DNA from 3 places in the Streptomyces yangpuensis genome. Region 1 is predicted to be linked to each of the others. Evidence: predicted binding sites of a transcription regulator. Region 1 holds the regulator's gene; each other region holds the start of a gene.

What was found. The regulator HrcA, encoded in region 1, represses chaperone genes, less so after heat shock. The targets are predictions, from matches to a motif close to TTNGCACTCNGNNNNNCNGAGTGCNAA.
Region 2: the regulator HrcA is predicted to act here: its motif matches at 2,567-2,593, upstream of groL (chaperonin GroEL).
Region 3: the regulator HrcA is predicted to act here: its motif matches at 1,742-1,768, upstream of groES (co-chaperone GroES).

The regions. Positions count from the first base shown of each region.
Region 1 covers NZ_CP102514.1:2,490,982-2,498,073, forward strand. Annotated here, with positions in the region: gene dnaJ (molecular chaperone DnaJ) at 1-1,087, opposite strand, end outside; gene hrcA (heat-inducible transcriptional repressor HrcA) at 1,088-2,104, opposite strand; gene NRK68_RS11500 (MBL fold metallo-hydrolase) at 2,258-2,977, shown strand; gene NRK68_RS11505 (DUF3097 domain-containing protein) at 3,012-3,815, shown strand; gene NRK68_RS11510 (Uma2 family endonuclease) at 3,817-4,374, opposite strand; gene hemW (radical SAM family heme chaperone HemW) at 4,475-5,707, opposite strand; gene NRK68_RS11520 (AMP-dependent synthetase/ligase) at 5,843-7,092, opposite strand, start outside.
Region 2 covers NZ_CP102514.1:3,376,918-3,384,009, forward strand. Annotated here, with positions in the region: gene NRK68_RS15315 (Uma2 family endonuclease) at 204-698, shown strand; gene groL (chaperonin GroEL) at 816-2,435, opposite strand; gene NRK68_RS15325 (cold-shock protein) at 2,753-2,959, opposite strand; gene NRK68_RS15330 (MoaD/ThiS family protein) at 3,345-3,623, opposite strand; gene thrC (threonine synthase) at 3,660-4,958, opposite strand; SAM riboswitch class I at 4,952-5,109, opposite strand; gene NRK68_RS15340 (glucosyl-3-phosphoglycerate synthase) at 5,295-6,245, shown strand; gene NRK68_RS15345 (alpha,alpha-trehalose-phosphate synthase (UDP-forming)) at 6,292-7,092, shown strand, end outside.
Region 3 covers NZ_CP102514.1:4,443,062-4,450,153, reverse strand. Annotated here, with positions in the region: gene groL (chaperonin GroEL) at 1-1,178, opposite strand, end outside; gene groES (co-chaperone GroES) at 1,290-1,598, opposite strand; gene NRK68_RS20475 (hypothetical protein) at 1,858-2,310, shown strand; gene NRK68_RS20470 (FtsW/RodA/SpoVE family cell cycle protein) at 2,605-3,999, shown strand; gene NRK68_RS20465 (HAD family hydrolase) at 4,628-5,293, shown strand; partial or broken gene NRK68_RS20460 (NsdA family TPR-like regulatory protein) at 5,274-5,741, opposite strand; gene NRK68_RS20455 (hypothetical protein) at 5,895-6,104, shown strand; gene NRK68_RS20450 (DUF3592 domain-containing protein) at 6,118-6,576, opposite strand.

The sequences.
Region 1 (7,092 bases):
GCGCGAACTGGCCCATGGGCCGCTCCTCGCCGCGCAGCTTCGCCAGCTGGCGCAGCAGTTCCTCCTGCTGGGCGTCCAGCTTGGTCGGGGTGGTGACCTCGACGTGGACGATCAGGTCGCCGCGCCCGCCGCCGCGCAGGTGGGTGACGCCGCGCCCGTGCAGCGGGATCGCCTGGCCGGACCCGGTGCCGGGCCGGATGTCGATCTCCTCCAGCCCGTCGAGCGTCTCCAGCGGGCATTTGGTGCCCAGCGCGGCCGCCGTCATGGGGATGGTGACCGTGCAGTGCAGGTCGTCCCCGCGGCGCTGGAAGGTCGGGTGCGCCAGCTCGTGGATCTCCACGTACAGGTCGCCGGCGGGGCCGCCGCCGGGGCCGACCTCGCCCTCGCCCGCGAGCTGGATCCGGGTGCCGTTCTCGACACCGGCCGGGATCTTGACCGTGAGGCTGCGGCGGGAGCGGACCCGGCCGTCGCCCGCGCACTCGTGGCACGGGGTCGGGACGACGGTGCCGAAGCCCTGGCACTGCGGGCAGGGGCGCGAGGTCATGACCTGGCCCAGGAAGGACCGGGTGACCTGCGAGACCTCACCGCGGCCGCGGCACATGTCACACGTCTGCGCCGAGGTGCCGGGGGCGGCACCCTCGCCGGAGCAGGTGGTGCAGACGACGGCCGTGTCCACCTGGATGTCCTTGGTGGTCCCGAAGGCCGCCTCGTCGAGCTCGAGGTCGAGGCGGATCATGGCGTCCTGGCCGCGCCGGGTCCGCGAGCGCGGGCCGCGCTGCGAGGCCTGGCCGAAGAAGGCGTCCATGATGTCGGAGAAGTTGCCGAAGCCGCCCGCGCCGAAGCCGCCGGCTCCGCCGCCACCGCCGGAGGCGGACAGCGGGTCGCCGCCGAGGTCGTAGACCTGCTTCTTCTGCGGGTCCGAGAGCACCTCGTAGGCCGCGTTGATCTCCTTGAAGCGCTCCTGCGTCTTCGGATCCGGATTCACGTCCGGGTGGAGTTCACGCGCGAGGCGCCGGAAGGCCTTCTTGATCTCGTCCTGCGATGCGTCGCGGCGCACGCCGAGAACGGCGTAGTAGTCCGTGGCCACTTACGACTCCGCCAGGATCTGTCCGACGTAACGTGCCACTGCGCGTACCGCTCCCATCGTTCCGGGGTAGTCCATGCGGGTCGGTCCGACCACGCCGAGTTTGGCGACGGTTTCGCCGCCCGAACCGTAACCGACCGAGACGACCGACGTGGAGTTGAGCCCCTCGTAGGCGTTCTCGTGCCCGATCCTTACGGCCATCCCCGACTCGTTGGCCTCGCCGAGCAGCTTGAGGAGCACGACCTGCTCCTCCAGCGCCTCCAGCACCGGCCTGATCGTCAGGGGGAAATCGTGTCCGAAGCGGGTGAGATTGGCGGTGCCGCCGATCATCAGCCGCTCCTCCGCCTCCTCCACCAGCGTTTCGAGGAGGGTCGACAGCACGGTGGAGACCGTGCCGCGGTCGTCGGCCTCGAAGGACTCCGGCAGGTCCTGGACGAGCGGGGGCACGTCGGTGAAGCGACGGCCGACGACCCTGCTGTTGAGCCGGGCCCGCAGGTCGGCCAGCGAGGCCTCGCCGAAGGGGCTCGGGCAGTCGACGAGCCGCTGCTCGACGCGTCCGGTGTCCGTGATCAGTACGAGCATCAGGCGTGCGGGAGCGAGCGAGAGCAGCTCCACGTGCCGGACGGTCGACCGGGTCAGGCTCGGGTACTGGACGACCGCCACCTGCCGGGTGAGCTGCGCGAGCAGCCGCACGGTGCGGCCGACGACGTCGTCGAGGTCGACGGCGCCGTCGAGGAAGTTCTGGATGGCCCGGCGCTCGGGCGTGGACAGCGGCTTGACCCCCGCCAGCTTGTCGACGAAGAGGCGGTAGCCCTTGTCGGTGGGGATCCGGCCGGCGCTGGTGTGGGGCTGGGCGATGTAGCCCTCTTCCTCCAGCACCGCCATGTCGTTGCGCACGGTGGCGGGCGAGACGCCGAGCCGGTGCCGCTCGGTGAGCGCCTTGGAGCCGACCGGCTCCTCCGTCCCGACGTAGTCCTGGACGATGGCGCGCAGCACTTCGAGTCTGCGTTCGCTGAGCATCGCGCACACCTCCAGCGTGATCCGTTGCCGTGTTCCGACGTGTTCTGACGTTCGTTGGCACTCTGTGGGTTCGAGTGCCAGAGAGCCCCCGCTCAGTGTACGGCCGGGTAGTAAGACCCTGGCAAGGGAGGCCCGCCAGGGTAGCGTCGCGGCATGGACGTGCGATGGGAAGAGGCGGGCTGGGAACGGCTCACCGGGCGGGCCGGCCGACGGCGTCTGCCGGTGTGGGACTGCACGGTGGGGCTGGTGGTGGGGGACGATTCCGTGCTCCTGATCGACCCGGGCTCGTGCCTGCGCGAGGGTGCCGGGGTGCGGGCCGAGGCCGAGCGGCTGACGGGCCGGAGCGTGACCCATATCGCATTCACGCACGGCCATTTCGATCACGTCCTGGGTGCGGCGGCCTTCCCGGGGGCCGAGGTCTACGGGGCGGTCGGGCTGGCCGCGCTGCTCGCCGCGGACCGCGAGGAGCTGCGCGGGGACGCGGTGCGGCACGGGCTCGCCGAGGCGGAGGCGGCCGAGGCCGTGGAGCGGCTGGTGCTGCCCGGCCATCACGTGTCGGGCGAGTGGACGCTGGACCTGGGCGGGGTGCAGGTGCTGCTGGCCAACGTGGGGCCCGGGCACACCGGGCACGACCTGGCCGTCTTCGTCCCGGGCGAGCGCGAGACGGTGTTCTGCGGGGACCTGGTCGAGGAGTCGGGCGAGCCGATGGCGGGCCCGGACGCGATGCCCCGGCAGTGGCCCGCCGCCCTGGACCGGCTGCTGTCACTGGGCGGCGAGGACGCGTTGTACGTGCCCGGTCACGGAGCGGTGGTCACCGCCGAGTTCGTCCGTGCGCAACGCGCCACACTGGCGGCCCGTTCCGGCGTGTCGTAGGCGGGACGCGCAGGGCTCTCCTAGTGTCGGCCGGATGCGCGAGTACTCCCCCGACCTGACCCCCCAGTGGAAGCGGCCGAAGGCCGTCCCCGAGGTCGCCGCCGAACCGGACCTGGTCGTCGAGGTGGCCGGTACGGACTTCTGCGGCGCCGTGGTGGCCTGCGAGGCGGGCACGGTGACCCTGGAGGACCGCTTCGGCAAGCGCCGGGTGTTCCCGATGGAGCCGCGGGGCTTCCTGCTGGAGGGCGCGGTGGTCACCCTGGTCCGCCCGCCGCGGGGCCCGTCGGCGCCGGCCCGTACGGCCTCGGGGTCGATCGCCGTCCCCGGAGCCCGGGCGCGGGTGGCCCGGGCGGGCCGGATCTATGTCGAGGGCCGGCACGACGCCGAGCTGGTGGAGCGGGTCTGGGGCGACGACCTGCGCATCGAGGGCGTGGTGGTCGAGTACCTGGAGGGCGTCGACGACCTGCCGGCGGTGGTGGCGGAGTTCGGCCCGGCGCCGGACGCCCGGCTGGGGGTGCTGGTGGACCATCTGGTGCCGGGCTCGAAGGAGTCCCGTATCGCCGCCGCGGTGACCTCGCCGGACGTGCTGGTGGTGGGTCACCCGTACGTGGACGTCTGGCAGGCGGTGAAACCGTCGGCGCTGGGCATCGCCGCATGGCCGGTGGTCCCGCGCGGCCAGGACTGGAAGACGGGCGTCTGCCGGGCCCTGGGCTGGCCGGAGAACACCGGGGCCGCCTGGCAGCACATCCTGTCCCGGGTGACGTCCTACAAGGACCTGGAACCGACCCTGCTGGGCCGCGTGGAGGAGCTCATCGACTTCGTCACGGCCCCGGCCTGATCTACGGCAGGGTGCCGAACTCCGCGGTGTCGAGCGTCACTCCGAGGCCGTCGAGCGGGACCGGTTCTGCGAACTTGCTGGTCCGCGCCGTGCGGTAGTCGGCCTGGTCCCCGCCGCCGAACGGCTCGGTGAGCAGCGTGCACTTCGCTTCGAAGGGGTCGACGATCAGGTAGGCGGGAACACCGCCCGCGGCATAGATGGAGCGCTTCGTCACGTAGTCGCGCACCTTGCTCGTCTTCGAGACGACCTCGACGAGGAGCGAGACGGCCTGCACCGGCAGGAGCCGACCGCTTCCCTCCGGAAGCGCTTCCGGAGCGACCACGACGAGATCGGGCTGAGGCTCGGAGGACTCCCCTGGAATGGCCACGTCCTGGGTCTGGAGCGGGTACCAGCGGTCGGGGGGGATCTGACGCGCGATGAACAGCACGATCAGGTTGTGGACCACGTCGGGCCCGGCCATCATCACGATTTCCCCCCGGAGGAGCTCGACCTTGACGCCCTCGGGAGCCGCGAGGCTCTCGAAGAACTCGGTCATGCGCTGATCGTCCACAGCGGTCATCTCCGGCCCTCCGTTTCTGCCGCCGTGAGGTACGACGACAGGCTAGGAACAGGGTAGGCAGCGCTGACCCGGATCCGCGCGGGTTCACCCGGGAAGGTGATCAGTCGACCAGGTCGCGGACCACCGCGTCGGCCAGCAGCCGCCCGCGCAGGGTCAGCACGGCCCGCCCGGCCTCGTAGGGCCCCGGCTCCAGGAGCCCGTCCGCGAGAGCCCTGCGGGACGCCGCGAGGCCGGCCGCGGCGAGCAGGGACAGCGGGACCCCGTCCACCAGGCGCAGCTCCAGCAGGATCCGCTCCACGCGGCGGTCCTCGTCCGAGAGGAGCTCGCGCCCCGCACCCGGGGAGCGTCCCTCCGCGAGGGCGGCGGCGTAGGCGCCGGGGTGCTTGACGTTCCACCAGCGCACCCCGCCCACGTGCGAGTGCGCGCCGGGACCTGCGCCCCACCAGTCGGCGCCGCGCCAGTACAGCTCGTTGTGCAGGCAGCGCCCGGCCTCGGAGGCGGCCCAGTTCGAGACCTCGTACCAGGAGTAGCCGGCCGCGGCCATGACCTCGTCGGCGATCAGGTAGCGGTCGGCGTGGACGTCGTCGTCGGTCATGGGGACCTCGCCCCGGCGGATCCGGCGGGCCAGCTGCGTGCCCTCCTCGACGATCAGCGCGTACGCGCTGACGTGGTCCGGGCCGGCCCCGAGGGCGGCGGCGAGGGAGTCCCGCCAGTCCTGGTCCGTCTCGCCGGGCGTCCCGTAGATCAGGTCGAGGTTGACGTGCTCGAAGCCCGCCGCGCGGGCCTCCGCCACGCAGGCCTCGGGGCGTCCGGGGGTGTGGGTGCGGTCCAGGACCTTCAGGACGTGCTGCTTGGCGCTCTGCATGCCGAAGGAGATCCGGTTGAAGCCCCCGGCGCGCAGCTCGGCCAGGTAGGCCGGGTCCACGGACTCCGGGTTGGCCTCGGTCGTGATCTCGGCGTCGGCGGCCAGGCCGAACTCGTCCCGGATCGCCGCGAGCATCCGTACGAGGTCGGTGGCGGGCAGCAGCGTCGGCGTGCCGCCGCCGACGAACACGGTCCGGACCTCGCGGGGGTCGTCGCCGAGGACCTTCCGGGCGAGCCGGACCTCGTCGATCAGGGTGTCGGCGTAGTTCTCGCGGGAAGCGAGCACGCCTCCGGTGCCCCGCAGCTCGGTGGCCGTGTAGGTGTTGAAGTCGCAGTATCCGCAGCGCGTGGCGCAGTACGGGACGTGCAGGTAGAAGCCGAGCGGCCGCTCCCCCGCGCCCGCCAGGGCGTGCGACGGCAGCGAGCCGTCTTCGGGCATGGGTTCACCGTCGGGGAGTGCGGAAGGCATACCCCCATCATCGCGCACCCGCCACCGGGCTCCGCCCCGCTCCTCGCGGCGCGGGGCCCGGGGCGGAGGGCCGGGAGGGGGTGCGGGGCGTGCGGGGCGGGTCACCGCCCCGCCCCGCACGGCCCGCGGCGGGCGCTACGCCTCGCGGGTGCCCTCGTACATCTCGTCGATCAGGTGCTTGAACTCACGCTCGACCACCGGGCGCTTGAGCTTGAGGCTGGGGGTGAGGTCGCCGTGCTCGACGTCCAGGTCGCGCGGCAGGATCCGGAACTTCTTGACCGTCTGCCAGCGCTGGAGGCCCTCGTTCAGGGTCTGGACGTAGGTCTCGATCAGCCGGTCGGTCTCGGGCGCGGCCAGGACCTCCTTGTACGTCCTGCCCTCCAGCCCGTTCTCGGCCGCCCAGGTCAGGATCGACGGCTCGTCGAGCGCGATCAGGGCGGAGCAGAAGTTCCGGTCGGCGCCGTGCACGACGATGGTCGACACGTACGGGCAGATCGCCTTGAACTGGCCCTCGATCTCCGCCGGGGCGACGTACTTGCCGCCCGAGGTCTTGATCAGGTCCTTCTTGCGGTCGGTGATGCGCAGGTAGCCGTCGGCCGACAGCTCGCCGATGTCACCGGTGTGCAGCCAGCCGTCGGACTCCAGGACCTCGGCGGTCTTGTCCGGCTGCCGGTGGTAGCCCTGCATGATGCCGGGGCCGCGCAGCAGGACCTCGCCGTCGTCGGCGATGCGTACCTCGGTGCCGGGGAGCGGCTTGCCGACCGTGCCGGTGCGGTAGGCCTCGCCCGGGTTGACGAAAGAGGCCGCGCTGGACTCGGTCAGGCCGTAGCCCTCCAGGATGTGGACGCCCGCGCCGGAGAAGAAGAAGCCGATGTCGGGGGCCAGGGCGGACGCGCCGGAGACGGCGGCGCGCAGCCGGCCGCCGAAGGCGTCGCGGAGCTTGGAGTAGACGAGCGCGTCGGCGACCTTGTGCTTGGTGGTGAGGCCGAAGGGGGCGGTGGCCCGCCCGGTGCGCCGGAAGTTGTCCTGCGTGACCTTGGCGTACTCGCGGGCGACGCCGACCGACCACTGGAAGATCTTGTACTTGGCGCCGCCGCCGGCCCGGGCCTTGGCGGCCACGCCGTTGTAGACCTTCTCGAAGATGCGCGGGACGGCCGCCATGTAGGTCGGCTGCACGACCGGCAGGTTCTCGATGATCTTGTCGATGCGGCCGTCGACCGCGGTGACGTGCCCGGCCTCGATCTGCCCGGAGGTCAGGACCTTGCCGAAGACGTGGGCCAGCGGCAGCCACAGGTACTGGACGTCCTCCTTGCCGATCAGACCGGTGGCGACCATGGCCTTGGCCAGGTACGACCAGTTGTCGTGCAGCAGCCGGACGCCCTTGG
Region 2 (7,092 bases), 890 kb from region 1:
CGGTTTTCACCACCCGATCGAAGGGGACCGCTCCGAGGACCGGGCGGGGGCCCCCGCCGCGACACTAGCCTTGAACGGCACGGGCTCAGCGCTCCACGCCATCCCGGAGGAATACGGTGACGATCATGATCGAGCGGGCCACACCCATAGATGCGTTGTCGGCGCCACCAGCCTTCGAGGACCTTCTGCGCACGGTCGCGGAAATGGACACACCAGACGGCTTCAAGGCCGAGCTCATCCGGGGGAAGATCGTCGTGTCACCGTTTTCCAGGCTGCGCTACTCGCGCCCCATGCGCCTGCTGCGGGAACAGCTCCAGTCCCATGTTCCCGAAGGTCACTTCGCCGATACCTCTCCCTTCCTCTTCCGGTTCCCGGATGCGAAGCGCGGCTACGGACCCGATCTGTATGTCGCGGACGAGGCGGCTTTCGAGGAGGACGGGCTTCACGCGGACGGTGCGGCACTCTCCCTGGTGGGAGAGTTCACGTCCGTCTCCACCAAAGACGCCGACTGGAAGGAGAAGCTCGACGTCTACGGACGCCTCGTCCCGATCTACCTGGTCGTCGACATGCAGGACGCGGAGATCACCTGCTTCCACGACCCGTCGCCCCACGGCTACCGCGCCCGTACGACGGTGTCCTTCGGTGAGGCCCTGCGCGTCCCCGCACCGTTCGACTTCGCGCTCGACACCGCGTTCTGAACGTTCCGGCTCCGGCTCCGGCTCTGGTTCCGGTTCCGGTTCCGGGAACGCCCGAGGGCGGCACCCCCGTCGGGGTGCCGCCCTCGTTCGAGAACAGCCGATCAACCGTCAGGTCGATCAGAAGTCCATGTCACCGCCCGGCATGCCGCCCGGAGCGGCCGCGGCCTTCTCCGGCTTGTCGGCGATGACGGCCTCGGTGGTCAGGAACAGCGCGGCGATCGACGCGGCGTTCTGCAGCGCGGAGCGCGTGACCTTCGCCGGGTCGATGATGCCCTCGGCGATCATGTCGACGTACTCACCGGACGCGGCGTTCAGGCCGTGACCGATCGGGAGGTTGCGCACCTTCTCGACGACGACGCCGCCCTCGAGACCACCGTTGACGGCGATCTGCTTCAGCGGGGCCTCCAGCGCGAGCTTCACGGCGTTGGCGCCGGTCGCCTCGTCACCGTCGAGCTCCAGCTTCTCGAAGACCGCGGAGGCCTGCAGCAGGGCCACGCCACCACCGGCGACGATGCCCTCCTCGACGGCCGCCTTCGCGTTGCGAACGGCGTCCTCGATGCGGTGCTTGCGCTCCTTGAGCTCGACCTCGGTCGCGGCACCGGCCTTGATGACGGCCACGCCGCCGGCCAGCTTCGCCAGGCGCTCCTGGAGCTTCTCGCGGTCGTAGTCCGAGTCGGAGTTCTCGATCTCGGCGCGGATCTGGTTCACGCGACCGGCGACCTGGTCGCTGTCACCGGCACCGTCGACGATGGTCGTCTCGTCCTTGGTGATGACGACCTTGCGGGCGCGGCCGAGCAGGTCGAGACCGGCGTTCTCCAGCTTGAGGCCGACCTCCTCGGAGATGACCGTACCGCCGGTGAGGATGGCGATGTCGCCGAGCATGGCCTTGCGGCGGTCGCCGAAGCCCGGGGCCTTGACGGCGACGGACTTGAAGGTGCCGCGGATCTTGTTGACAACCAGGGTCGACAGGGCCTCGCCCTCGACGTCCTCGGCGATGATCAGCAGCGGCTTGCCGGACTGCATGACCTTCTCCAGGAGCGGCAGCAGGTCCTTGACCGAGCCGATCTTGGAGTTGACGATCAGGATGTACGGGTCGTCGAGGGACGACTCCATGCGCTCCATGTCGGTGGCGAAGTACGCCGAGATGTAGCCCTTGTCGAAGCGCATACCCTCGGTGAGCTCCAGCTCCAGACCGAAGGTCTGGGACTCCTCGACGGTGATGACGCCTTCCTTGCCGACCTTGTCCATGGCCTCGGCGATGAGCTCGCCGATCTGGGTGTCGGCGGCGGAGATGGAGGCCGTGGAAGCGATCTGCTCCTTGGTCTCGACATCCTTGGCCTGGGCGAGCAGGGCGGCGGAGACGGCCTCGACGGCCTTCTCGATACCACGCTTGAGGGCCATCGGGTTGGCACCGGCGGCCACGTTGCGCAGGCCCTCGCGGACGAGCGCCTGGGCCAGGACGGTGGCGGTGGTCGTACCGTCGCCGGCGACGTCGTCCGTCTTCTTGGCGACTTCCTTGACCAGCTCGGCGCCGATCTTCTCGTACGGGTCCTCGAGCTCGATCTCCTTGGCGATGGAGACACCATCGTTGGTGATCGTGGGGGCGCCCCACTTCTTCTCAAGGACGACGTTGCGACCCTTGGGGCCAAGGGTGACCTTGACGGCGTCGGCGAGCTGGTTCATCCCACGCTCGAGGCCGCGACGGGCCTCCTCGTCGAACGCAATGATCTTGGCCATCTGAAGTGGTCCTCCCGGACAGCGGTGGATTGCTCCCAGGACCGCGCCCGCGCCCGCGACGGACGGCCTGCGTGCCCGGCGGTTCCTTCCCACCGGACCCTGCGGGCCTCACCGACCCGGTCCTCGTTTCAGTAGCACTCTCACTCGTAGAGTGCTAACGCCAATGATTAGCACTCGACCCCCTGGAGTGCAAGCGGCTTCGACGAAGGCCCTGGTGACACGCGAGGGGCCCACATCCCGGACACGGGATGTGGGCCCCTCGTAGGTCTTCCGGGTCTTCGACGGAAGACCGAGCGTCGGTGGTCGATGCTCCGGGACTAGCCGAGCGCGAGCTTGACCATGTCCGCCTGCGGACCCTTCTGGCCCTGCGAGATCTCGAACTCGACCCGCTGACCCTCTTCAAGGGTGCGGTACCCGTCCATCTGGATGGCGCTGTAGTGGACGAACACATCCGCACCACCGTCGACCGCGATGAAGCCGTAGCCCTTCTCCGCGTTGAACCACTTGACGGTGCCCTGAGCCATGCCTAACTCCCCTATTACTGGCCCTTGCGCGGGAACGCACTTCGCGTTACCGGGTCAGAACTTGCGTCGGAACGCTTCGACCGAGGCTGAATGTATCTGCGCGAGTGCTGTCTGCAACAGGTCAATCCGACGAGAAATCTGGACACCGAGAAAGTTTGAAATAGAGTGAAAATTTGGCATATTCCAGGGCAACTCGGGCCAGACATATCTCGCCAAAGCCCCATACGGCACCCGCACATTGACCCGATGTCGACCCTCACGCGACCCGTTCATATGCGGCGGGCAAGTCCAGCGGAGGGGACTTCCCCAACTGTACCGTGCCCAATCAAACAGAATTACCCCCTCCGCTTTTAGCGGAGGGGGTAATTTCGGTTTACCGGGTGGGTCAGCAGCCGCCCGCGACGGCCGGAATGATCGAGACGCCCGCGCCGTCCGGCGTGACCGCCTCCAGCCCACCCTCGAAGCGCACATCGTCGTCGTTGACGTAGACGTTCACGAAGCGGCGGAGCTTGCCCTGGTCGTCCAGGACGCGCGCGGCGATGCCCGGGTGGTTCTTCTCCAGGGACTCGATGACCTCGGCGAGGGTCGCGCCCTCGGCCGGGACCTCGGCCTGACCGCCGGTGTAGGTGCGCAGGATGGTGGGGATGCGGACGTTGACGCTCATGGCGCTACTGCCTTTCCGGTAGTACGTGGAGGGTGGTCAGGCCAGGCCGGCGGCGCGGAACGCGTCCAGGCTCGGGCGGATGGTGGCGGTCTGCCCGCTGTCCGCGGCCACCGCCTCCAGGGTCTTGAGGCCGTCACCGGTGTTGAGGACGACGGTGGTCAGCGCCGGGTCGAGCTGCCCGTTCTCGATGAGCTTCTTCGTCACGCCGACGGTCACGCCGCCCGCGGTCTCCGCGAAGATGCCCTCGGTCTGCGCGAGGATCTTGATGGCCTCGACCACCTGCTCGTCGGTCACGTCCTCGACGAAACCGCCGGTGCGGCGCGCGATGTCCAGGACGTACGGGCCGTCCGCCGGGTTGCCGATCGCGAGGGACTTCGCGATGGTGTTCGGCTTCTGCGGGCGGACCACGTCGTGACCGGCCTTGAAGGCGGTCGACACCGGGGAGCAGCCCTCGGCCTGGGCCCCGAAGATCTTGTACGGCTTGTCCTCGACGAGGCCGAGCCTGATCAGCTCCTGCAGACCCTTGTCGATCTTCGTGAGCTGCGAGCCGGACGCGATCGGGATGACGATCTGGTCGGGCAGCTGCCAGCCGAGCTGCTCGCAGATCTCGTAGGCGAGGGTCTTGGAACCCTCGCCGTAGTACGGGCGCAGGTTGACGTTGACGAAGCCCCAGCCCTCGCCCAGCGGGTCACCGATGAGCTCGGAGCAGAAGCGGTTGACGTCGTCGTAGTTGCCCTCGATGCCGACCAGGTCACCGCCGTACACACCGGCCATGACGACCTTGCCCTGCTCCAGGTCGTGCGGGATGAACACGCACGAGCGGAAGCCGGCCCGGGCGGCCGCGGCGCCGACGGCGCCGGCCAGGTTGCCGGTGGAGGAGCAGGACAGCGTGGTGAAGCCGAAGGCGCGGGCGGCCTCGACGGCGATGGCCACGACGCGGTCCTTGAAGGAGTGCGTCGGGTTGCCGGAGTCGTCCTTGACGTACAGCTTGCCGGTGACGCCCAGCTCCTTGGCCAGGTTGGCCGCGTCGACGAGCTTGGTGAAGCCGGGGTTCAGGCTGGGCTTGGCGGCCACGTCGGCGGGGACGGGCAGCAGCGGCGCGTAGCGCCAGATGTTGTTCGGGCCGGCCTCGATCGCGGCGCGCAGGGCTTCGGGGTCACCGGTCGGCAGCTCGTAGGCGACTTCCAGAGGTCCGAAGCACTCGGCGCACGCGAAGATGGGACCGAGCTCGAAGCGGGTACCGCACTCGCGACAGGAAAGGCCCGTGGCAGGTCCGAGATCGACAGAGGTGGCGACAGTCTGTGCAGCCATGATGGCGAGGCCCTTTCTCCTCATCTTCCCCATGGCGCATTTCGCCATGAGACGGAATTGGCACCTTCCCTAGCCGGGGACCTCGCTGACGAGCGCTGCTGCGCGATCGCGAGAACCGACTGGAGGGTTGCCGGGGCTTCAACGGGCCGTGTCCCTCTGCCCCTCTGGATGAGCGGTATGGCACCGGCACACGCGCTCTGTGGCGCGCCGGTGCGTTTGTGCGCGGGGGACCCCGGCATGCGGTGGTCCTTCGCGTTGTTCAAGACTGTAACCGAAGGGACGGGCGGGTGAGACAGCCGTCCGAACCGCGAGATGGATCACAAAGACGGCCATATCGCCGACACGCAGGGAGTACTGAGGGTGCTGGAAGAGGTGGAGCGCTGGCTGGCCGACCGCTCCTGGTCCGCCGCCGACCGACCGCTCGACCAGCTGCTCGACCTCAAACGGGCGGCCGGGACCACGGTCAGCGTGGTGCTGCCCGCGCTGGACGAGGAGGCAACGGTCGGCGCGATCGTCGAGGTCATCCGGCGTGAGCTGATCGAGGGACTGCCCGTCCCGCTCGTGGACGAGCTGGTCGTGGTCGACTCGGGCTCGGCCGACCGGACCGCCGAGGTCGCGGCGAAGGCCGGCGCCCGGGTGGTGCACCGCGACGAGATCCTGCCGAGGATCCCGGCGCTGCCCGGCAAGGGCGAGGTGCTGTGGCGCTCGCTGCTGGCCACCACCGGCGACATCGTCTGCTTCGTCGACGCCGACCTGCGGGACTTCTCGGCCACCTTCGTCTCCGGGATCGTGGGCCCGCTGCTCACCGACCCCGGCGTGCAGTTCGTCAAGGCGATGTACGACCGCCCGCTGGGGGACGCTCCCGGCCAGGGCGGCCGGGTCACCGAGCTGGTCGCCCGCCCGCTGCTGAACCTGCACTGGCCGCAGCTGGCCGGCTTCGTCCAGCCGCTGGGCGGCGAGTACGCCGTACGGCGCACGCTGCTGGAGCGGCTGCCGTTCCCGGTGGGCTACGGGGTCGAGCTGGGCCTGCTGGTCGACGCGCTGCACACGGTCGGACTGGACGCGCTGGCCCAGGTGGACGTGGGCGTGCGGCTCCACCGCCATCAGGGCGGGCAGGCGCTGGGCCGGATGGCCGCGGCGATCTACCGCACGGCCCAGGTACGGCTCTCGCGCGGACACCTCGTACGGCCGGAGCTGACGCAGTTCGAGCGGGGCCCGGAGGGCTTCGTGCCGCACACGTACCCGGTGGACACCGAGGAGCGGCCGCCGATGCTGGGCGTGAAGGAGTACGGCCGGCGCCGGGTGGCGTGACGTGTCCATACGTTTGAGCGAGCGTGGGCCGGGCTAGGTTCGGCGCATGGCTTCTCAGGTACTCGTCGCGGCGAACCGCGGCCCGCTCTCCTACGCCCTCGCCGCCGACGGCACGCTCAGCGCCCGGCGCGGCGGGGGCGGTCTCGTCTCCGGCCTCTCGGCGGCCCTCTCGGAGCAGCCGGAGGCGCTCTGGGTCTGTGCGGCGCTGTCGGACGCGGACCGGGAGGCGGTCCGCCGGGACGTCTCCGAGCCGGGCGTCCGGATGCTGGACATCGATCCCACGATGTACGACGACGCGTACAACGGCATCGCGAACTCGGTGCTGTGGTTCACCCACCACCACCTGTACGACGTGCCGCGGGAGCCGGTCTTCGACGCGGAGTTCCGGCGCCGGTGGGGCGGCTACGTGGCGTACAACGAGGCCTTCGCCCGCGCCCTGGCCGAGGAGGCCGCCGAGGGCGCCCGCGTGCTGGTGCAGGACTACCACCTGGCGCTGGTCCCGGGGCAGTTGCGGGAACTGCGGCCGGACCTGCGGATCGGGCACTTCACGCACACGCCGTGGGCGTCGCGGGAGTTCCTGGACATGCTCCCGGCCGACGTGCGTGAGCAGTTGGTGCGGGGAATGCTCGGGGCGGACGTGGTGGGCTTCCACACCCGGGCCTGGGCGGACGCCTTCATGGGCGCCGCGCACCTGGACGACGAACGGCGCGTGGCCGTGTACCCGCTGGGCGTGGACGCGGACGAGCTGCGGGCCCTCGCGCGCCGGCCGGAGGTCGACGCGAAGCTGGCGGAACTGCGGGCGGAGATCGGCGACCGCAGGACGATCGCCCGGGTGGACCGGACGGAG
Region 3 (7,092 bases), 2.0 Mb from region 1:
TTCTTCTCCTTGAGCTCCACCTCGGTGGCGGCGCCGACCTTGATGACGCAGACGCCGCCGGCGAGCTTCGCCAAGCGCTCCTGCAGCTTCTCGCGGTCCCAGTCCGAGTCCGTGGCCTCGATCTCGGCCTTGATCTGGTTCACGCGGCCGAGGACCTCGTCGGAGCTGCCCGCACCGTCGACGATGGTGGTGTCGTCCTTGGAGATGGTGACGCGGCGGGCGGAGCCCAGTACGTCCAGACCGGCCTGGTCGAGCTTGAGGCCGACCTCCTCGGCGATGACGGTGGCACCGGTGAGGGTGGCCATGTCCTGCAGCATCGCCTTGCGGCGGTCACCGAAGCCCGGGGCCTTGACGGCCACCGCGTTGAAGGTGCCGCGGATCTTGTTGACGACGAGGGTGGAGAGCGCCTCGCCCTCGACGTCCTCGGCGATGATCAGCAGCGGCTTGGAGCCACCGGCCTGGATGACCTTCTCCAGCAGCGGCAGGAGGTCCTGGATCGAGGAGATCTTGCCCTGGTTGATCAGGATGTACGGGTCGTCGAGGACGGCCTCCATACGCTCCTGGTCGGAGACCATGTACGGCGAGAGGTAGCCCTTGTCGAAGGCCATGCCCTCGGTGAACTCCAGCTCCAGGCCGAAGGTGTTGGACTCCTCGACGGTGATGACACCGTCCTTGCCGACCTTGTCCATCGCCTCGGCGATGAGCTCGCCGACCTGGGCGTCCTGCGCGGAGAGCGCGGCCACGGCGGCGATGTCGGACTTGTCCTCGATCGGGCGGGCGGTCGCGAGGAGGTCCTCGGACACGGCCTTGACCGCGGCGTCGATGCCCTTCTTCAGGGCGGCCGGGGAAGCGCCGGCGGCGACGTTGCGCAGACCCTCGCGGACCAGCGCCTGGGCCAGCACGGTGGCGGTGGTGGTGCCGTCACCCGCGATGTCGTTGGTCTTGGTCGCCACCTCCTTCACGAGCTGCGCGCCCAGGTTCTCGTACGGGTCGTCCAGCTCGACCTCGCGGGCGATGGTGACACCGTCGTTGGTGATGGTGGGGGCGCCGAACTTCTTGTCGATGACGACGTTGCGGCCCTTGGGGCCGATCGTCACCTTGACCGTGTCGGCAAGCTTGTTGACGCCGCGCTCGAGGGCGCGACGGGCGTCCTCGTCGAACTTCAGGATCTTCGCCATGGGAGCGGTTCAGCCCTCTCGAAAACTCGGTTTAACGGGCTGCGCCCCTCGCCGCCCGGCAATCAGCGGGGTGACCAGGGGCGCAGCTCAAAGCAGTGCTGTGAAGCGAAATTACTTCTCGACGATCGCGAGCACGTCGCGAGCCGAGAGGACGAGGTACTCCTCGCCGCTGTACTTCACTTCGGTGCCGCCGTACTTGCTGTACAGCACGATGTCGCCGACGGTGACGTCCAGCGGGAGACGCTGGCCGTCCTCGAAGCGACCCGGGCCGACCGCGAGGACGACGCCCTCCTGGGGCTTCTCCTTCGCGGTGTCCGGGATGACCAGGCCGGAGGCCGTGGTCTGCTCGGCGTCGAGCGGCTGGACCACAATGCGGTCCTCAAGCGGCTTGATGGCAACCTTGGAGCTGGCGGTCGTCACTGTCCGACCTCCCCCTTCGGAGATCCGGGGTTAACTGTCTGAGGTGGCGACCAGGTCGATCCGTCGTCGCGGGTGCCGGACCTGCCTGTCGCTGTGTTGGCACTCACCTGGGGTGAGTGCCAGGTGCGAGACTATTCCGGCGATTAGCACTCGGTCAAGCGGAGTGCCAATTCCCGGCCGCCGGGCGTTGCGCGGACGCGCGGATCCGGCCACGGAAATCCCGCACGCACGCCGGCTCGGGATCACTACTGTCCCGGACATGACCAGGACAAACTCCGGCGTGCGGTGGATACACGCCATCCCGATCGCGATCGGCCTCGCCGTCGGGATCTTCATGTGGCACGCGGCCGTGCCGCGGCTCATCACGCAGCTGACGGGCGTGGACGGCGCGTTCACCGCGGAGCGGTGCGTGTGGGGGGAGCCCGGCTCCGCGGGGGACCGCACACTGACGTGCGCGGGGTCCTTCACCGCCGCCGACGGATCGTTCACCCTTCCCGGCATCGGGATCTACGGCGACTTCGACGACCGCCCGGCGGCGCCGGTGGCGGCCCGCGTCAGCGGGCCGGGGGCCGACCACGCGGTGCAGATGAGCCTGCTCACCTCCCTGGCGCCGATCGGCCTGGGGCTGACCGCGTTCGCCTTCCCGGCCTGGGCGCTGACCGCGGCCACCCGCGACGCCCTGACCCGCCGCCGCACGGGGCGGCCGACGTAACGGTTCCCCGGCGGGGCTGCGCCGCCCGGCTCCCCGTACCGCCGGAGGGGGACGGAACCTCGGGGAGGACATCAACGTCGTAGATGATATGAAGATAAAGCGCCTCATTGCAGAGCAGATCGGACCCAAGGCTTCCGCAAGCCCCGGCGCGCCGAGCGCCTCGGCCGGTGCGGCCGGCGCTGCGCCGGGGGCGCGTGAGGCGTCACCCCCGCCCTCTTCCCCGCCCTCTTCCCCGCCCTCTTCCCCGCCCTCCCCGCCCTCCCCGTCCACCCCCCAGGACGGCGGCGGCATCCCGTGCGTGGACTGAGGCCCCTGACGACGGCGGGCGCCCGCCGTCGCACCGAGGCGCTGCTCCTCGCCTTCGTCATCGCCATCGCCGTCTTCGGGCACGCCGCCGCGGGCCTCGCCATGAACGGCGTGCTCCCGCCCAACCTCGCCTACTTCACCATCAGCATGACGCTGCTGTCACTGGTGGGGCACCTGGGCGTGCGCCGCTTCGCCGCCTACGCGGACCCGCTGGTCTTCCCGCTGGCCATGCTGCTGACCGGGCTGGGGCTCGTACTGATCCACCGGCTCGACCAGGGCTACATCGAGCGGTGGAACTCGGACGCGAACGCCCCGGGCCAGCTGCTGTGGACGGTGGTCGGCGTCGCCGCCTGCATCGCGGTACTGGCCCTGCTGCGCGACCACCGGCTGCTCCAGCGGTTCATCTACATCACGATGGCGGTCGCGCTGGTGCTGCTGATCGCGCCGGCGTTCTTCGGCGCGGACACGTACGGGGCCAAGCGGTGGATCATCCTCTTCGGGTTCTCGATCCAGCCCGGCGAGTTCGTGAAGATCATGATCGCGATCTTCTTCGCCGGCTACCTGGTCGTCCACCGGGACTCCCTCGCCCTGACGGGCCGGAAGTTCCTCGGCATGCGGCTGCCCCCGATGCGCCAGCTCGGACCCATCATCACGGTGTGGATCCTCTCGATGCTGGTGCTGGTCTTCGAGCGCGACCTGGGCACGTCGCTGATCTTCTTCGGCGTCTTCGTGGTGATGCTGTACGTCGCCACCGAGCGCACCAGCTGGATCGTGTGCGGCGTCCTCATGGCCGCGGCGGGCGCGTTCGTGGTCGGCTCGACGGAACCGCACGTCAAGGCGCGCGTGGCGGCCTGGCTGAACCCGCTCTCCGTCTACTGGGACACCCCTCCCCCGGGCATCACCTCGGACCAGTCGGCGCAGGCGCTGTTCAGCTTCGGGACGGGCGGCATGTCCGGGACCGGCCTCGGGCAGGGACACCCCGAGCTGATCAAGTTCGCCGGGCGCAGCGACTTCATCCTCACGACGGTGGGCGAGGAGCTCGGCCTGGCCGGGGTGATGGCCGTACTGATCCTCTACGCGCTGCTCGTGCAGCGCGGGCTGCGGATGGCGCTCGGCGCCCGCGACCCCTTCGGCAAGCTGCTGGCGGTGGGCCTGGCCTCGGCGCTGGCGCTCCAGGTCTTCGTGGTCGCCGGAGGCGTCACGGGCCTGATCCCCCTGACGGGCAAGGCCCTGCCCTTCCTGGCGAAGGGCGGCTCGTCCCTCCTGGCCAACTGGATCATGATCGCCCTCCTCCTCCGCATCAGCGACAGCGCGGAACGCCAACGCGAGGCGGACACCAGAGGCCCGGCAGAAACGACGATCACGCCGGCGGTACGGGCGTAGGGGGCGGGGCGGGGCCGGGGCCGGGGGCGCGTACGGGGGCGAGGCTGGGGGCGAGGCCGCGTACGGGGGCCACGCTCGGGCGGCGCCTCCACCCCCGGGACCCGGCCCTCCGGGTGCAGCGCGGTCGGGGCGTGGCGGGAGCCGACGGGGTGGTGTGGGGACGGGATCCCCTCGGGCGGCATCAGAGCCGCGTATGGGGGTTTCCCGGCAGTCCCATCGTCTCTCCGTGTCGTGCCGGCCCGTCAAGGGCGCTCCTTCGTCGCGTCGCTTCGCGATGTCGCTGCGCTCCACCCTTGACCGACCGTCCCGCCCCGGAAATCCGAAAGACCGCCGGGAAACCCCCAAAAGGACGGGCCGGGGGGAGTAAACACACAGACGAGGCGGTGCCCTGCCCGGGCGAAGCCCGGAGCGCCCCCAATCGCTACGCGCTCCTGCCGGAAGGCGTCTGCAAGCCTCTTGGGCTGGGAATAGGCCGCCACAGATCGCTACGCGCTTCCCGATCACGCGTCCGCAGACCGTCCGGGGCCGGTCATAGGCCGCAGGGCCGGGTGTACTTCACGTGGACGGCACCCGAGGGCTGACAGGGGGAGGGAAAGCGACGGATGGCGGCTGTAACTAGGCTGACCGCATGACGATTCGCGCTGTGGTTTTCGACGTCGGCGAGTGCCTCGTGGACGAAACCAGGGAATACGGCACATGGGCCGACTGGCTGGGAGTCCCCCGTCATACCTTCGCAGCCATGTTCGGCGCCGTCATCGCGCAAGGACGCGACTACCGCGAAGTGTTCCAGCCCTTCAAGCCCGGCTTCGATCTGACAGTCGAGCGCGAGGCCCGCGCCGCGGCAGGTCAGCCCGAACACTTCGACGAGGGCGATCTCTATCCGGACGTCAGGCCGGCCCTCGCGGCGCTCCGCGAGGCAGGCCTCTGGCTGGGTATCGCGGGTAACCAGACGGTGCGTGCCGGTGGGATCCTCCGCTCGGTGTTCGCCGAGGACGTCGATCTCATCGGGACGTCCGACGACTGGGGCGCCAGCAAGCCGGATCCCGAGTTCTTCATCCGCGTGGCGAAGGTCGTTCCGTTCGCCCCGGAAGAGATCCTCTACGTGGGTGATCGCGTCGACAATGATCTCCGTCCAGGCTCCGCCGCAGGCATGCACACCGCCCTCATCCGCCGTGGCCCGTGGGCAACGATCCAGTGGAACAGCCCTGAGGCGCTGGAACTGCCGACGTTCCGGGTCGAATCGCTCGAAGAACTGCCGACCCGGATCGCACACTTCAATTCGTCAGAGCACTGACCACCGAGCCCCATGCGTAGAGACGGTCGTCGAGTTCGCGGACGCACCGCTCCTGCTGCCAGGGTACGAGCGCGCGCCTGACCTCACGGACGCGTTCCAGTCCGGTCGCGTACCAGTGCACTTCGAGCAGCTCCAGTGCGCGGATCGCGAACTCTGCGGCAGCCTCCGGCTTGCCTGCGGCAGCTTCGACCGCGCCCAGGTCACCGAGGATCACGGTTCGCTGCTTGTCAGAATCGGCAGGCAGCTCTGCCAGGGCATGGAGCAGTGTTTCCCGGGCTTGCGGCAGCCGCCCGGCCTTGAGCTCGGTATTGCCCTTGAACGCGGCCAGTCTCACGGCGGAGAACCAGTCCATCCACTCCGGGCTCGCATGCTCGCCTCCGTCAGCGAGCACGCCCTCGCCGTGGGCGATCAGGTTGAGCGCGGTTCGCGTGTTGCCGCAGCGGGTCTCGGACGAGCCCCACCCCTCGTGGCGTCTGGAGTCTCGACCGCCCAGACAGTCCGAGCATCGGCTTCGCCGCAGTGCACCAGCCCAGCGCCGAACTTCTGGCTCGCGCGCAGGCGGGCTTCGAGCGCTTCACCTCTGCCGGCGAGGTCGAGAGCGATGAGTGAGCCGTACGAATACGTTCCGCATCGGCTCCTGCGCCGCCGTGTCCGCGACATCGCTTCCGGCGTCGAGGGTGAACTGATGGCCGTGATCAACGAGAACGTCTCGGACACTGGAGTCGAACGCTGGGTGGAGCTGGCCTACATCCGTGGTGCGTCCGGGCGGGAGTTCACCACCTCGGCCGCCAACGTTGAGCCCGCACACTGATGGGCATTAACCCCTATCCCCCACTGGCGCCGAGCGCCAGCACCGTGAGGGAGAGTCCCGCGTAGATGACACCGACCAGCACCACTCCTTTGAGACCCGAGGCGAGGTCGATCCCGAACGACGCCCCGGCCGGCACCACCCGCTCGGGACATTCCGGCAGATACCGCACGGGCACGATGTCACCGACGGCATAGGGCACATGAGCCACCATCTCGGTGCGCACCTCTCGTCCCTCCGGCGTCCGAAATCCCAGGATCAGCCGCCGCTGGCTGGTGGTGTAACCGTCCGAGGAGCGGTTGTGCACCACATATGCCTCCAGACAACGGGCCTCCGCCAGGGCCCCCTCCCTCATGGTTCTTCGGTTCACCAGTGCCGCGCGCACCATGGAGACCAGTCCCACAACCCCCACAGCGGCAACCAGCAGCCCGAGCAGCACCGAGCCCGGTCCGTACGTCGCACCCAGAGCAAGCATCCGCATCCCTCACTGAAGTCCCAACCCGCACCTCTGTGCACGGGAACGGCCCCAGTGAAGATGCACCGTCAAGATCAGAGGTTCCACGCCCGTCCATTGGTAGCCGCGCGCGATCCTGCACGGAGCCACAAGGCGCAGCCCAAAAGGCGCGCTACGCGCTCCTCCGAAAACGCGTCCGCCCCCAGTTGGGGCCGATCGGGGCAATCCATCGGCTCAGCCGAACTCAATCCCCGTCAGGGTCACTGTGAGATCCAATCCGCACGCCCAGACAGGGGCAATTGGGGCGAATTGGCCGCTCTTTGAGGCGCCTACCCTCCCAGCCCCGGATCGACTTCGCCTCAGCCGTCATCTGACGGATTTCCCACCCGACACCCCGCAGGCGCCCTCCGCGATGGATGAAGGAAGGTATCTGCGGCTTCTGGCCAGCCCCGGGTGGTCTGCGGGCGCGTGATCGAGAAGCGCGTAGCGATCGATGGCGGCCTATTCCCAGCCCAAGAGGGTGGCAGACGCCGTCGG